DNA from 2 places in the Pelorhabdus sp. sgz311001 genome. Region 1 is predicted to be linked to the other one. Evidence: a T-box and tRNA genes for the amino acid it is inferred to sense, from the RefSeq annotation. Region 1 holds a T-box; the other holds one or more tRNA genes.
What was found. A T-box is a leader RNA that pairs with one kind of tRNA and senses whether it is charged. The one in region 1 lies ahead of ileS (isoleucine--tRNA ligase), so its partner is inferred to be a tRNA-Ile.
Positions count from the first base shown of each region.

Region 2: it encodes a tRNA-Ile, which carries the amino acid that the T-box ahead of ileS (isoleucine--tRNA ligase) is inferred to sense. The anticodon was not compared.

Region 1 is NZ_JBVXUT010000001.1:903,133-911,697, reverse strand. Features, by position in the region: gene AC0MXB_RS04745 (RluA family pseudouridine synthase) at 1-637, opposite strand, end outside; gene lspA (signal peptidase II) at 634-1,083, opposite strand; gene AC0MXB_RS04735 (DUF362 domain-containing protein) at 1,194-1,361, opposite strand; gene AC0MXB_RS04730 (TVP38/TMEM64 family protein) at 1,494-2,192, opposite strand; gene AC0MXB_RS04725 (DUF5665 domain-containing protein) at 2,223-2,549, opposite strand; gene ileS (isoleucine--tRNA ligase) at 2,648-5,437, opposite strand; T-box leader at 5,504-5,717, opposite strand; gene AC0MXB_RS04715 (DivIVA domain-containing protein) at 5,763-6,218, opposite strand; gene AC0MXB_RS04710 (YlmH family RNA-binding protein) at 6,247-7,032, opposite strand; gene proC (pyrroline-5-carboxylate reductase) at 7,025-7,843, opposite strand; gene AC0MXB_RS04700 (cell division protein SepF) at 7,884-8,312, opposite strand; gene AC0MXB_RS04695 (YggS family pyridoxal phosphate-dependent enzyme) at 8,318-8,565, opposite strand, start outside.
Region 2 is NZ_JBVXUT010000001.1:774,809-783,373, reverse strand. Features, by position in the region: gene AC0MXB_RS04045 (APC family permease) at 1-118, shown strand, start outside; gene AC0MXB_RS04040 (6-phosphofructokinase) at 151-1,236, opposite strand; gene trxA (thioredoxin) at 1,404-1,724, opposite strand; RNA gene rnpB (RNase P RNA component class A) at 1,873-2,220, opposite strand; gene AC0MXB_RS04025 (Nif3-like dinuclear metal center hexameric protein) at 2,260-3,363, opposite strand; gene AC0MXB_RS04020 (tRNA (adenine(22)-N(1))-methyltransferase) at 3,360-4,076, opposite strand; tRNA gene AC0MXB_RS04015 (tRNA-Ile) at 4,139-4,213, opposite strand; tRNA gene AC0MXB_RS04010 (tRNA-Asn) at 4,261-4,336, opposite strand; gene rpoD (RNA polymerase sigma factor RpoD) at 4,410-5,513, opposite strand; gene dnaG (DNA primase) at 5,576-7,375, opposite strand; gene AC0MXB_RS03995 (deoxyguanosinetriphosphate triphosphohydrolase) at 7,598-8,565, opposite strand, start outside.

The DNA of each region.
Region 1 (8,565 bases):
CGGCCATCTTTTTTCGGTCAATCGGATGACGTCCAATTGGCGCTTCAATTCTTCCTTGCTCTTCCCCAATAATCCCATGGACTAAAGCACGATACTCTCGCGTCGCGCTTTTCTCCTGAATTTGCTGTGACAGCGATAAATGGGCCTGATCAGTTTTAGCTACGACCATTACACCTGACGTATCTTTGTCAAGGCGATGGACGATGCCAGGACGAATGACCCCGTTAATGCCAGAAAGACTATCGCAATGATATAGCAGCGCATTGACAAGCGTACCATTGTAATTTCCTGGCGCCGGATGCACCACCATGCCGCGCGCCTTATTAATTACGATCATCGACTCATCTTCATAAAGAATATGAAGCGGTAGATTCTCAGCAACTACATTGAGTTCTTCCGGCGGCGGAATCAAAAACGTACCTTTATCTCCTTCACGTAGTTTATAATTGGCTTTTGTGACTTTCCCATTAATCATAAGATTACCACAGCCGATTAATTTCTGAATATAAGTACGTGTCAGTTCAGGATACTGTTCCGTTAAAACCATATCGATTCGTTTTCCCTGATCCCCTGCCGCAAAACATAAACTATCAGCTGCTGCACATTCGTCGTACTGCTTTTCATGTTCGAGATTCATAGCATTTCATCCTTTTTTTCAGTAAATAAAATTGTATAAATCATAAAACCTACGCCGCAGACAATGGCAATATCGGCCACATTAAATACCGGCCAAATGCGAAAGTCAAAAAAATCAATGACATAGCCAAAATAGATGCGATCAATCACATTACCACAAGCGCCGCCTGCCATTAAGCTGATTCCGAAGCGAAACAGACGGTATGTCGGCGGAATTTTGCGATAAAAATACAAAATGGCGCCAAAAATAATCAGCGCAATCGTAATAAATAGCCACTGCTGATTCACAAGAATCCCAAAGGCGGCGCCGGGATTGAGAACATAGGTTAAATGAAAGACGTTACGGATAATGGGAATCGACATATCAGGCTGAAACGTATGACTGATATAATATTTTGACAACTGATCTAATATAATGACCGTTGCAACAACACACCAAGCATTCACATGGATTCTCCTGTTCTTTCTTGAAAAATTGGGCGATCTAACGGAAAGAAGCACAGCTTTCGCCATGCTTCTTTAGGTTCCGTACTTATAAGCCAGTCCAACAAACTGGATTATTCGCCGGCGCTGATAGCTCCCACCGGGCAGGTAGCTGCACAAGTACCACAGTCTACACAGTCACTGCCAATTACATATTGCGTGTCGCCTTCCGTAATAGCGCCTACTGGGCAAACAGATGCACAAGCGCCGCATTTGATACAATCGCTGTTAATTACATACATACGATTCACCTCCCTAACATAACTACATTCATTATATCATATAGTTTGTCTATGCATGTGATAAAAATTACAATTTCCCCATCTTTTTCACGTATTCTAAAAAAGTTCTACGATTCTATCAAATCTGTATATTTAGTCATATTTCTGAAAGAAATATCGCTCAATTTCTTTGCGGTAATAATATAAGACTGCCAGCAGAACGACAAAGAACGATGTGATCAGCAGCGTCAAGCGAAAGCTACGCGTAATATTCTGGCCTAAGTAAGAGTAGAGCAATAACGGTGGTGTTTGCCCCAGCGCCGTTGCCCACAGATATTCTCTTGAGGTAAGCTGCGTGACGCCAGCGCCGTAACTAACTACTTTATAGGGAACCAGCGGCATCATCCGCGCAAAAAAAATCGCACCTAGACCATAGCGACGGCAAAACCGATTGAGTAATTCCAACTGCGAAGCAGCCACAAAGCTCTCGACAAAGGGGCGTCCATACCAACGAGCCAGAAAGAAATCAAGAGCAGCGCCCAAAAAAGCGCCAATCCAAGAATAGCAGGCACCCATAAACCAGCCAAAAAGCCAGGCATTGGCAATCGTAAGAATCATCCCAGGCATAAAGGGCACGAGTGATTGTAATATCACAACAGTGACCGCTGTAAGGGGCGCCCAAATCCCATAGCTAAGAATAAAGTGACGCAACGCTTCTAAGTTGTGTTCTTTCATAACGGCAAAGCTATTATGCACAAACTCATTTACGGCAGGAATAAAAAAATAGATACAAACGCAGCAGATGAGCAGTCCCGCTTTTACGCCATATCCAGTCCAAACTGGCCGACTCATCCCATTCACTCCCTGCTAACAATAATCGGCTTAAAACTTGCTGCTGTGAGATTCAACAATCCGGATAATCTCGGCAATAAAGGTACCAATACCGGGAATATTTAATAAAATAAGCCGCCGTAATAAATCAAGCATAAGCGCAAATACCAAGGTAGCGCCTAAAGCAATCCCTAAGCCACGGGCAATGCCAGCAATAAAATTCGTTAAAATCAACTTTGATGGCTTTTCCAGCATTTCCATATACTGAGCGACGCGCATACTTTCCAAATGCCGTAGAAGTCGCTCTAGTTGCGCCTCAAGCAAACGACTTCTTGCTTCAGGGCTCAGCGGATTAAATTGTTCACCCGAGTCTTTCATCGACTTTCCTCCCAGAATAGTATAACCTTTCGGAAAGAAAAAAACCGGAAAGAAGTTTCCGGTTTTTCAGTCTTAAAGAGCAGGTAAGATTTTTGCAATTACTTTACAACAGAAGCGCAACGACTGCAAAGCGTAGGATGATCTGCGCTTTCTCCGACGGAATCACTATAGATCCAGCAGCGTTCGCATTTTTCACCAGTTGCTGCCGCTACGACCATTTTCAAATCTGCTTCTGCTGATACAAAAGCTGCTTCATCGGTTGTATCGCCTTCTTCTACGGAAACTTTAGATACAATTAAAATTCCCGCTAAATCAGCGCCACAGCTTTCAAGTACTTTATAGGCATCCCCTTTTGCATAAATCGTAATAGCTGCATCGAGAGAATGGCCAATCGTTTTGGCACGACGGGCTGCTTCTAGGCCTTTCGTGATTTCACTGCGCAATGCTAAGATCGCATCCCACTTTTCAGCCAAGGCATTATCAATATACTCAGGTTTTGCTGTAGGCCAGGTAGTCATTTGAATACTTTCTGGCATATCTCCTGTTTTCGGTACATAACGCCATACTTCTTCGGCCGTAAAGCTAAGAACAGGCGCCAGCATCGTTAACAGGCTGACCATAATTTCATACATAGCCGTCTGAGCTGCCCGACGTTGTACGGAAGTTTTCCCTTCCGCATAGAGGCGGTCTTTCAAAATATCAAGATAAATAGAACTTAAATCAACGGTGCAAAAATTATGAACCGTATGATATAAAGTATGGAACTCATATTCTTCATAGGCCTCAGTTACTTTAGAGCGTACTTGTTCTAAGCGCAGCAAGGCCCAACGGTCGATTTCCAAAAGATCTTTATACTCTACTTTATGCAGAGCCGGATCAAAATCTGCTAAGTTTCCTAAAATATAGCGGAAAGTATTGCGGATTTTACGATAGACTTCAGACATTTGCTTTAGAATATCATTGGAAATACGAATATCCGCTTTGTAATCGGCTGAGGCTACCCACAACCGTAAAATATCGGCGCCATATTTTTTAATGACTTCCGGTGGGAAAATAACATTCCCAATGGATTTGGACATTTTACGGCCTTCGCCGTCAACAACAAAGCCATGTGTCAAAACAGCATCATAAGGAGCTCTGCCCTTAGTCGCTACCGAAGTCAATAGTGAGGACTGGAACCAGCCGCGATGCTGGTCACTGCCTTCTAAATAAAGATCAGCCGGCCATTTTAGTTCTTCACGCTGCGTTAGGACGGCAGCATGGCTGGAGCCGCTGTCAAACCAAACGTCCATAATGTCTGTTTCCTTCCGGAAACCTTTTTTACCACAATGCGGGCAGGAGAAACCTTCTGGCAGAATTTCTTCAGCGGTTTTTGCCCACCAAGCGTCAGAACCTTCCCGACCAAACAAATCAGATACCGCTTGAATCGTTTCATCATTAATAATATGCTCGCCGCAATCGTTGCAATAGAAAATCGGAATTGGCACGCCCCAAACTCTCTGACGAGAAATGCACCAATCATGACGATCCACAACCATATTGTGAATCCGGTCTTCGCCCCAAGCAGGAATCCACTGAACATCTTCGATGGCTTGCAGCGCTTCCTTTCTGAAACCATCAACCGAAGCAAACCACTGTTCTGTAGCCCGAAAAATAACAGGACTCTTGCAACGCCAGCAATGGGCATACTGGTGGCGGAGGGAACTCTTACCAAGCAGCATCCCTGTAGCAGCCAGTTCCTTGATTACAGGCACATTGGCATCATCGACATGAAGGCCAGCAAATTTGCCAGCTTCAGCCGTCATCTTGCCTTGATGATCTACGGGGCAAATAATCGGCAATTTATACTTCATGCCAATTTCAAAGTCTTCCTGGCCATGGCCGGGAGCCGTATGAACGCAGCCAGTACCCGCTTCCAGCGTAACATGTTCGCCAAGCAGGATTGGTGATTGACGATCCATGAAGGGATGATGGAATAGAGCGCCTTCCAGTTCAGAACCTTTTAACGATCCAAGAATCGTATATTCCCCTAAATGATTCGCTGTTACAACAGATTCGATCAATTCGGTTGCTAACAAATAGACTTCCTGATCAAATTTAACCCAGGAATATTCAAATTCCGGATTCACCGAAATGGCCACATTGGCCGGCATGGTCCAAGGAGTTGTCGTCCAGATCACAGCAAATGCTTGCTTCGGATCAACGCCTGCAGGCAATGTATTTTTGTCATCAACAAGCGGGAATTTTACAAAAATCGAATGTGATTTCTTTTCGGCATATTCGATTTCCGCCTCAGCCAAAGCCGTTTCGCAAGATGTGCACCAATATACTGACTTCAGGCCTTTATAAATATAGCCTTTCTTAGCCATTTCGCCAAAAACCTGAATCTGTTTGGCTTCAAAGTAAGGTCTAAGCGTCACATAAGGATTTTCCCAGTCGCCCATAACGCCAAGACGTTTAAAATCTTCGCGCTGCATGTCGAGACATTTTAAGGCATAGTTTTTACATTCTTTTCTAAGAGCCAAAGGATCTAGTTCATGGCGGTTTAAACCTAAGATCTTAATGGCAGCATGTTCAATCGGCAGGCCATGAGTATCCCAGCCAGGAACATAGGGTGCATCAAAACCGCAATGGCTTTTATACTTAATAATAATGTCTTTTAAAATTTTATTTAAGGATGTACCAAGATGAATATTGCCATTGGCATAAGGCGGACCGTCGTGGAGAACAAACTTTTTACGTCCTTTGGACCGTTTTTGTTTTTCTGCATAAATATTTTTTTCCGTCCACCAAGCCAGCATCTCTGGTTCACGTTGCGGTAAATTACCTCGCATTGGAAACTCTGTTTCCGGCAAATTCAAAGTTTTACTGTAATCAACTTCTGACATACCGACACCTCCAAAAAATTAACACCGTTTCTAGGGAATACCGGAAAATAAAAAAAGCCTTCATCCCTAAGGGACGAGAGCTTTTCCCGTGGTACCACCCTAATGACAGTTACGTCACTTTAAAAAACGAAATAACGCTCGTCATACGGTAAGACTTACTTGTGATTCAGCCTTACAGCTTCCGGGTGATCTTCTTACTGTACGAACTCTGCCAGGCTTTCACTATTCCTGGCTCGCTGTCAGAATCATAACAGAATACTGTCCCGTTCATCGCTTTATCTACGAATATAGCTAAATTATACTCAATTTGCGGGCAACCGTCAAATCAAGCTTCTTCTTCTGCTTCTTCCTGGATAATCATATCAAGCTGCGCCTGCAACATCGTTTTCATGCGCGAACGATAAATTTGCATTTGCTTATGTATTTCTTCATATTCGCCAGACAAACGACGTACTTTTGCCGTAGCTTCATCCACAAGCTGCTGACCCTTAATTTCCGCTTCCCGCATTAAAAGTTCTGACTGCTTCTTCGCATTCAGCTTGACTTCTTCGGCGGTTTCTTGTGCAATAACCAGGGTATTATGAAGGGTATTTTCCATTTGCTGATAATTTTCCAATTTGCCATTCAGGCGTTCAATCGTATCTTTCAGTTCTACATTTTCCCGGTATAAATGTTCATAATCTTTGATGACAAGATCAAGAAATCCGTCAATTTCATCTTCATTATAGCCGCGAAAACTGCGTTTAAATTCTTTGTTTTGAATATCTAACGGTGTTAACATCGCCATTCCCCCGTCTTTTACAACAAGCTTATAAATAACGGCGCAACAAAATACTGAGCCGTCCTTTTTTGGTTGTACCTAATACTTCGGCCACTTCGAGCCGACCACGACCACGCATGGAAATCACATCGCCTGCTTTTACAGCCTGATCCGATTTTCGTACAGGCTGCCAATTGAGTTTAATTTTATCAGCCGCAATATCATCAGACATTTTCGTGCGGCTTGTCCCAAAACCAGCTGCTGCAATCACATCAAGTCGAAGCGATGCGGCAGTTGTGCGAATCTCTTTAATCTTCTCTTCTTTTGGTGGAATTAGAGCTAAATCAGCCTCTTCGATTTCTACTGTGACTGGTCCAACGGAAGTAAGATTGGAAAGTAAAAAAGGCACTAAAGACTGGTGAACAAGGACAAAGGCTCCTTCGTTCATCAGCACAATATCGCCAGTCATTTCTCGCTCAATCCCACAGCCCAGAACAGCGCCTAGTACATCGCGATGCGTCAATCTGTCAAAGCGTTTATCCCATTTTACCTTAAGTGCAGCAATTTGGTAAACAGGTTTGCCGCGAAAATCAGTTTGAATGAAAGCAGCTTTTACGCGTTCCGCACCATCATAGCCGCCAAAACATTCCAGCCGTACAGCCGGATAGTGGGCCGATACCGTCTCGGCAATCATCATTGCATGAGGGTCAAGAAAGTCCGACACCTTGACCTTGCCATTCTTTGCCACCGCTTCCGCCAAATCAATCAGCTTAGCCGCTATATCACCATCACCGTCAGCACGGTAATAGCGCAATAGTTTTTCCCGATCACTCATGCTTTTTCCCCAAATCTTTGGACTGTTTTGTTGCCGCAACTACAGCATCAATTAAAGCAGCACGAATGCTATAGCGCTCCAAGGTTTGTACGCCCGTAATGGCCGTACCGCCAGGAGATGTAACCATATCTCGAAGTTGCGCTGGATGAAGTCCCGTATCAAGTACCATTTTTGCAGCGCCAAGCAAAGTCTGTGCAGCCAAAGTAATCGCCATAGCTCTTGGCAACCCTACTTTCACACCCGCATCGGCTAAAGCATCAATCATAACAAAACCATAAGCCGGTCCGCTACCTGATAAGCCGGTCACAGCATCAAGCAATTTTTCTTCAATTTCAATAGCCTTACCAGCCGAACGGAAAATAGCTAACACGGCTTCCATTTGTTCCGCTGTTGCTTTCTTGCCTGCCGCAACAGCCGCCATGCCTTCGCCCACAGCCATCGGCGTATTGGGCATAACACGAATAACCGGATTTTCCGGTAAAACCGTTTCAATCCGGCTAAGCGTCAGACCTGCTACAATGGAAACAATGACCGTCTTAGGACGAACCATTGCTTTAATGACTGGAAAAACCGATTCAATCACTTGTGGTTTTACCGTTAAAAAAAGCATATCTGCTTCAGCCACAAGTTTCTTACTGTCAGTTGTAGTCAACACTTGAAAGCGTTTTTCCAGATCATGAAGTCGCTGCTCATTAATATCCGATACACAAACTTGTTCGCTAGGTACAAGACCATTCTTAATAATCCCAGTAATCAAAGCTTCTGCCATGGCACCGCCGCCGAAGAAGCCGAATTTTGTCTGAGTTAACATGATATCCTCCTAAAACCAGGTAACATACTAGCAGGTAAAATTATTTCAACCAGGGCAAGATTCCTTTTTCACCTTCATCACGCGAAGCAAAGGACACATCCACATTATTCGGTGCACATAAGAAAATATGATTGCCCACTTTTTGAATACTGCCACTTAAAGCATAGGTCGTTCCGCTGACAAAGTCAATCATTCGTTTTGATAAATCGCCATCGCAATGCTCAAAATTCACAACAACAGGCTTACGAGCCTTCAGATAATCGGCAACTTGTTGCGCATCATCGAAAGAAACAGGCTCGATGACCATCACTTTCATTTGCTTTTGCGCCGTTGGCAAATTGACGAGATTATTCGCTGCAGCAGAATTTTTCTTGCTTCTCGGTTCGATTTCTTCCACCTTTACGCGATCTTCTTCTTCCTCTTGTTCAAATAATCCAAGGCCGCCCCAGACCTTTTCCATAATTTTCATTCCTTTTACCTCCTTGTTAACTCAACAGCATAATTGCGTTCGCCAAAAATCGCCGTACCTACACGAACCATATTGGCGCCTTCTTCAATAGCAATCGGATAATCATTCGTCATCCCCATTGACAGCCACTTCATATTACAGTTTTCATAAGATTTATCTTTTATTGCAGTAAATAGTTGATATAGTTTACGAAAGATCGGTCTTGTTGCTTCAGGATCGTCAAAATGCGGCGCTACTGTCATCAAGCCTTCAA
Region 2 (8,565 bases), 130 kb from region 1:
CTGGATCAGTACTTTGTTTGCACTCATCCTTTTCCTGTTTTCTGGCTGGTTTACCCTCTATTCCCTCGCTGTAGCAGCCTTATTATTTAGTTACAAGTTATATCAGAAATACAAATAAGCCGATAAATCCAGGGAATATAACCGATCACTTTATAAGAAATCGCCAAAAGCTATGCCCAGTTCCCGCCCAGTTTGTATCAGTTCATGATCTACCGAAACAAGGTGCGGCTGACCGACGACCTTAGCTAAGTCCACTAAAACAATTCGATTGTCTTGCAAGGCAACCATCGTTTTAAACGTTCCATTTTTAATCGCTCGAACAGCGGCTTCGCCATAGCGAGTTGCCAAAATTCGATCAAATGCAGTCGGACTGCCCCCCCGTTGCAAGTGGCCCAGAACAGTAGAACGACATTCTACTTCAAGGCGCTTTTCTAGCTCATTCGTAATTTTATCACCAATTCCGCCTAATCGTATTTTTTCCGGGCTATTTTCAATGATTTTCGCCACAGACATTTCACCATTGACGGGCCGTGCGCCTTCCGCTGCCACAATAATGCTAAACAGCTTTCCATTCTGCCGCCGTCGTTCAATTTTTTCCACAATCGCTTCCCACTCGAAGGGAATTTCCGGAATCAAAATACAGTCAGATCCACCAGCAATACCACTATGTAAGGCAATCCAACCAGCATAACGGCCCATCACTTCCAGCGTCATGACACGATGATGCGATTCGGCTGTTGTATGAAGACGATCTAACGCCTCAGTTGCAATACTTACGGCCGTATCAAACCCAAAAGTCCTTTCTGTTTGCGGCAAATCATTATCAATGGTTTTCGGCACACCAACTACAGGAAAGCCTAGTTCCGCCAGATCATAAGCAATTTTAAGAGTACCATCGCCGCCAATAACAATGAGTGCTGCAATGTCCCGCTGTCGTAAGTTATTAATTGCTTGCTGTGACATATCTTTAAATACCACTTTACCATTTTCTTGGCATTGATAGTGAAAAGGATTATCGCGATTTGTCGTCCCCAAAATTGTACCGCCGCGCGGTAATATCCCGGAAACAAGCTCTGATGTAAGCAAATGAAGATCATTTTCTACTAAACCTTTAAAACCATTTCTCGCACCATAAACGACAAGCCCCTGCGTACGAGCGCTCTTGTACACAGCTCTGATCACTGCGTTTAAACCGGGACAGTCACCGCCGCCTGTCAGTACTGCAATATTTTTCAAAATAAAGCCTCCTCTGGCAATAAGGTTTGTATACTAAAAAAGTCAGAGTTCCATAAAGAACTCTGACTTTTAGATTCGTTTTTCTCAAGAATTCTCCTGCCTAAAATCAACAATAATCGACACACGAAGAAGCTCAAAATAGTATCTCACTATAAAGTGGAATCCTCTTAAACTATTCCTTCAAGCGCCTTAGTTATTTCAGCAGCAGGTCGAAATCCAACAAGGCGATTGACTTCCTGTCCGTCCTTAAAAATAAGTAAAGTAGGAATACCCATAACTTTATACTTACCAGCCAAGCCAGCTACGGCATCTACATTGACTTTTGCCACTTGCACTTTTTCCTGATAAGCTTCCGCAACTTTTTCCACTTCAGGAGCAACCATTTTACAGGGACCGCACCAAGGCGCCCAAAAATCAATCAATACAGGTTTACCTGCCTCAATCAGTTGATCAAAATCAGCTATATTTTCAATTGCAATAACAGCCATTGTTCTTGCCTCCTCTAACCTGTTTATAAAGAAAAATAAATTTTCTTTACTCTTATTATATTTATTGTAGAAAAATTTATTAATCTTGTCAACAAAAAGTAATTATCAATAAAGATAAAAACAAAAACCGCTTGACAGCGGTTTTTTAGTTACGAGTAATCAATAAGCCGAGTTTTGTTCCGCCGTAGCGGTGATGATCATCTATCTACGCTTCTAGTTGCCTAGAAGCTCTAGCGACACAACCCGGAAGGTTCTGCGGGCAACTTCATCCCTTCCCTATTCGGTCTTGCTCCAAGTGGGGTTTACCAAGCCAACCAGTCACCTGGTTGCTGGTGCGCTCTTACCGCACCGTTCCATCCTTACCGAAAAATCGGCGGTTTTCTTTTCTATGGCACTTTCCCTAAGGTCACCCTCGCTGGACGTTATCCAGCACCCTGCCCTACGGAGCTCGGACTTTCCTCGAATACAAAGTACTCGCGATCATCTTTCATACTCATAAACAGCTTTTTAATTATAGTAGATTAAAGTGATTCTGTCAATAAACTGAGAAAGGAGATTTCTGACAAGAAGCTGTAGTTACAATAATTTTGGAAAAGCAACTCTGTAAATATTCCGCGATAACTGGCACAACAGGAGCCTCTGTTCCATAATGACCTGCATCAATCAGCGTAATTCCTAAGGCTTTCGCATCGACAGCATCATGGTACTTTACATCACCGGTTACCAAAACTTGCGCCCCCAAAGCTTTTGCTTGTCGGAAAAATTCCGCACCACTGCCACCGACAACAGCGACTGTCTCCACTAAGCCTTCATCTCCCTCAATAACCTGAATGGATGATAAGCCAAGTTTTGTTTTAACCAAAGCAGCAAAATCAGCTATCGATTGACTAGAACAAGTCCCGAGTCGACCTAAGCCAGGAAACTTCTCCTTATTTTCCAATGAGTACAAATCATAGGCTACTTCTTCATAAGGATGAGCCGAAAGTAAAGCTTCTAAAACCAGCTGTTTTTTAGCCGCTGGCAAAATAGTTTCAAGGCGTAACTCTGACACTTTTTCAACGCTGCCAACTTTTCCTAAATAAGGACTAGTCCCTGCTTGCGGCAAAAAAGAGCCAGTTCCTTCTACAGCAAAGGTACAATGACTATATTGCCCAATATGGCCAGCTCCGGCAGAAGTCACGGCTTGCCAAACAGCTCCAAAAGCCTCTTGCGGCACATAAGTGACTAATTTTATGAAAGGTTGCTCATAACCACTAATAAAAGGTCGTATATTGCGCAAACCTAATTGTTGCGCTAACACATCATTTACGCCGCCACGAGCACAATCCAGATTAGTATGAGCAGAAAAAACAGCAATATCATGCGTTAACAACAGCTTCACAATTTTCCCTTGTTCACTGTTTGTATCAATTTTGCTCAAAGGCTTAAATAAGAAAGGATGATGCGAAACAATCAGATCAGCCCCCCACTCTGCCGCTTCCTGGGCGACAGCCAGCGTCACATCAAGAGTTGTCATGATTTTATTCACAGGCTGTTCTTTTGCTCCTACAAACAAGCCAATCTTATCCCATTCTTCCGCTAGATAAGCAGGCGCCCAATTCTCCATAGCCTGCATTACACTTGCACAGGTTACTGTCATGGCAAAAGCTCCTTTAATTGTTGTAGCTGTCTTTTTAAGACAATCGTCTTTTCCTGCGCCCCAATACCGGCATTATTCAGTTGCGTTAAGATCCGCTTTGTATCATTTATTTTTTGACCAATATGCTGAGACAGCAAGGGATCTTGCTTTCTTAGCAGAATTGGACCAACTTCATACAGAATTTTCTCAGCTTCCGTAATTTCTGTCTCTACCGACAAAGTCCCCTGCCCGGAAATTGAGCGCTTAGCACAAATCACTTCGTAAAGACGGTCATCATCTATTACAAGCGCCTCATCGATTAGCTTCCAACCGTGCTTTACCAGCCATAAACGCAATGCGCCCGCAGCTCCCATCGGCTGTAGCACAAGCGTCGTAAGACGGTTTATCCAGAGTTCACCTTTTTGGAGAATTTCAATCATTGTCTGCCCGCCCATACCGGCAATCACTACTGCATCGATCTCATCTTCACCAATTACAGTTAGGCCATCGCCTAAACGTACAGAAATTTTATCAGACAGCCCCGCTTGACGAACAGTAAGCGAAGCAGCTTTATAGGGCCCTTCATGAACATCACCAGCAATGGCCCAAGAAACCACGTTCTGCTGCACAAGAAACACGGGCAAATAAGCATGATCTGTGCCAATATCAGCGATTCTAGCACCTTGGGGAACGAAAGCGGCTATTTGACGCAGTCTTTCATTCAATTTCATCATTTTCTCCCCTTTACAAAGAAAAACGGAATTCTTGCTTTGCAAGAATCCCGCATTATTTCAACTGGTGGGCCCACCTGGTATCGAACCAGGGACCAGCCGGTTATGAGCCGGCTGCTCTACCGCTGAGCTATAGGCCCAAGATATGAAAACAGGTTTTCCGAAGAAAGCCTGTTTTGTTATCATTTGGCTCCTTGAGTAGGACTCGAACCTACGACCGATCGGTTAACAGCCGATTGCTCTACCAACTGAGCTATCAAGGAATAGTCACCAACGGGATATATTATAATACAAAATAAGTTATTATGTCAAGAAACTTCATAGAAAAGATGATAATTATTCCAGAAAATCCTTTAATTTCTTGCTACGGCTAGGATGACGCAATTTTCTTAGAGCTTTCGCTTCAATCTGACGAATACGCTCCCTTGTAACGCCAAAATGCTGACCGACTTCTTCCAGTGTTCTAGCACGCCCATCATCAAGACCAAAGCGAAGGCGCAGTACTTTTTTCTCACGATCAGTTAAAGTTTCTAAAACTTCTTCTAACTGTTCTTTTAAAAGCATGAATGAAGCGGCCTCAGCTGGCGCTGGCGCTTCTTGATCTTCAATAAAATCGCCAAGATGGGAATCTTCTTCTTCCCCAATCGGAGTTTCTAAGGAAACTGGTTCTTGGGCAATTTTCATAATTTCCCGTACGCGCTCAACTGTAATTTCCATCTCTTTAGCAATTTCTTCTGGCGCTGGTTCCCGGCCAAGTTCTTGCAAAAGCTGTCGCGATACGCGAATTAATTTATTAATAGTTTCAACCATATGCACTGGAATACGAATCGTCCGCGCTTGGTCGGCAATGGCCCGCGTAATGGCCTGACGAATCCACCAAGTTGCATAGGTAGAGAACTTGTAGCCTTTATTATAATCAAACTTTTCCACGGCTTTAATCAAGCCAAGGTTTCCCTCTTGAATTAAATCAAGGAATAGCATTCCTCGACCCACATAGCGTTTCGCAATACTTACAACAAGGCGCAAATTCGCTTCAGCCAAACGACGTTTGGCGTCTTCATCACCTTTTTCCATGCGTTTTGCCAATAAGATTTCCTCATCGGCAGTTAACAGCGGCACACGCCCAATTTCCTTCAAATACATGCGCACAGGATCATCAATCGTAACTCCCTCAGGAATTGACAGGTCAATATCAATCTCTTCCGCCTGTTCTTCTTCTATGTCAGCTGTGCCAGGTCCTTCTGCCTCAGGGATTTCATCAACAATTTCAATACCTTTCGTCGTGAACATTTCATACACATCATCAATCTCATCAGGTGTCAAGTCATCGCTCTGAAAAGTATCCATAATTTCTGCATATGTTAGCACACCTCCGCGTTTTTTACCGCGGTGCAGCAATTCATTAACATGATCAGTCGTCTGATTCTTTTTCTCTGTCATTTTATTCCCCCCTCCCCAGGCCGATGGCGGTCAGCATGACCGATTGATACTTATTAAAATTCTCATTGGTATAATTTATTAATTTCATGTTTAATTCGCTGGCTCTCTGCTAATTCCTGCAAAAAGCGACTATCCCCCATGCGTTCTAATTCATCGGCTTTTAACCGATGCTCTTCATATTGATTTTTCAAAAAAGCAAGTTCTATGGCTCGAATATAGTCGTCTACTAGGCGCACCTTATCTTCACAAGGAGTCTCTAGCAGCATAATGCCTGATAATTCAGCTGCCGCTGCCTGACTCAAGCGAAGAGATATCCCTTCAGGATCAATTTTACCTGTAGCACTATAATCAGAACTAAGCGCTGCCATAATTTCCTGTCGAACCGGACTACTAAAATGCCCTATCCCAAGCATTGATTCTACATAAGGTAATATCGACGCATCTTGAAACAAAAAATGCATTAGATGACGTTCTGCCTGTTCTGCCGCCCCTACTTTGGGGCCAGCAAGAGAAAGAACATTACTAGTATATCCGCCTTTTACAGTTTTATCCTTTTTAGCTTGTAAAGGATATTTTCTTAACTCTTCCCGAATTGTTCCTTCGTCAATTGTTAAAACAGCAGCTAATCGTGATATATGAGCATTTATCTCTACGGCATTATGAGCTTGCGCCAAAAATGGAACAACCTGTGAAATTACAGCAGCTTTTCCCTCTAAGTGAGAATGGTCAATGCTGCCAAGCGCCCTTTCCACCTCATAAGCAATAGCCGTTAACGCCTTATCCATAAGTGCGGCAAAAGCTTGTCCACCATGACGCCGCACATATTCATCAGGATCCTTACCATCGGGAATTTGAATAATTTTTACTTTCGCCCCAGCCTCGCTAGCCGTAATAATAGCTCGACTCGTAGCATTTTGTCCAGCCGCATCACTGTCATAAGCAAAATAAAATTCATCAGTAAATTTCAGCAACACTTTGGCCTGTTCCGCCGTAAAAGCTGTTCCTAATGATGCTGCAACACAAGTAATCCCAGCGCCATACAGACTCACTGCATCAAAATAACCTTCTACAATAACAACTTTCTTTTGGTCGCGAATCGCTTTGTAGGTTTTATCAAGACCGAACAACTCTCGTCGCTTATTGTAAATTGGCGTTTCTGGTGAATTGAGATATTTAGGTTGACTGTTGTCAAGAACGCGTCCGCCAAATGCAATCGGCTGGCCTCGTAAATTTACAATAGGAAAAATAATGCGGCTACGAAAACGGTCATAGAAGCCATCACCCGACTGCCTCTTAACAGCCAATCCGCTTTCTTCCAAAACTGCCAACGAAACACTTCTCTCAAGCAAGGCCTGACTCAATTTATTCCAGAAAGGCGGCGCAAACCCCAATTGAAAAATCTCGATAATTTCAGGCGTAATTTGACGATCCATCAAATAATCAAGCGCCTCTTTACCATAGTTAGTCCGCGTCAAACAAGAATGATAGAAATCAGCGGCCAACTGATTTGCCTGAACTAAGCGAGCAATTTGCTTTTCTCTCATTCGTTCCGCATCGGTTTTTTCTCGTTCTGGTAAAGGGATATTTAACTTCTGCGCCAGCAGCTTAACGGCATCAAAAAAATCAATGTTTTCAATCTTCATGAGAAAGTTAAAAACATTGCCGCCAGCACCACAGCCAAAACAGTAAAAAAAACCTTTATCAGGCGTAACCGAAAAAGATGGCGTCTTTTCATGATGAAAGGGACAACATCCCCAAAAATTCTTTCCCTTCTTTTTTAAAGGCACATAATCTGATATAACGCTAACTATATCACTTTCGCTTCGCAGACGATCGACGAAATCATCATTTGTACTCTTCATTTAGATCCCCTATCGTGTAAGCGATTCTTCCTTGTAGCCCTTAAGGCATTATTAAGTTTTGAGTATATTCTACAACTCACGTCAAAATCCTGCTTTCTGTCAAGCAGGATTTTAGACTCTTTTTTTATGGATATATTACTATTCCATATAAGTTTTATAAATCCTCTTTTTCCTCTTGACAAAAAATTTTTCTTCGCTCAAAGCAGACAAAATCTTCTACCATTATTGGTACCCTGATTTTTTCGGTAAAAAAAACTCTTCAAATAGTCGAATTGCATATAAGTCTGTCAGACCAGCCACATAGTCGATTACGCTCGTTTTCAATCCCCACTGCGCTTCTCTTGCTAAAAAATCTTCCGGTAATTTGTGTGGATTTTTTAAAAAATGCGATACGAGACTTAAAATAATAAATTTCGCCTTCTCTCGTTCTAGTTGAAGCGCCGGAGAAAAATAAAGTGTTTCGAACATAAATTCGCGAAACTCATCCATGGCCTTTTGCACAGCCGCCGACATGGTAATTTCATCAGCTTTGCTTGACGTTTCCACAATATCAGAAACCATAGCTGTAATCATCTGCGAAGGATTGCGACCAAATAAACTGGCTACTTGTTGTGGTAAATCAGATGGTTTTAACATTCCAGCACGAATTCCATCATCAAAATCATGGCATAAATAAGCAATACGGTCACCGATTCGAACAATACACCCCTCTAAGGTACTCGGTTTCTGCGGACCAGTATGACACAAAATTCCATCTTCCACTTCCTTAGTAAGATTCAATCCTTGACCATTTTTTTCTAAATATCGTACCACTCTAAGACTTTGCTCATTATGGTTAAAATGGCCGGAAAAATCACGTAGCGCAAATTCACCGGCATGGCCGAACGGAGTATGACCTACGTCATGACCTAAAGCAATCGCCTCCGTTAAATCTTCATTTAAACGAAGACTACGGGCAATAGTGCGAGAAATTTGAGCCACTTCCAAACTATGAGTCATGCGCATGCGATAATGATCGCCCGGCGAAATATAAACTTGCGTTTTATGTTTTAAGCGCCGAAACGATTTCGAATGAATCACGCGATCACGATCTCGTTGGAAGGCGGTGCGAAATGGACAAGGCTCCTCTTGCCGCGCCTTTTGCGACTGGCTGCTTTTTGCCGCTCGTTCCGAAAGAACCGTTAATTCTA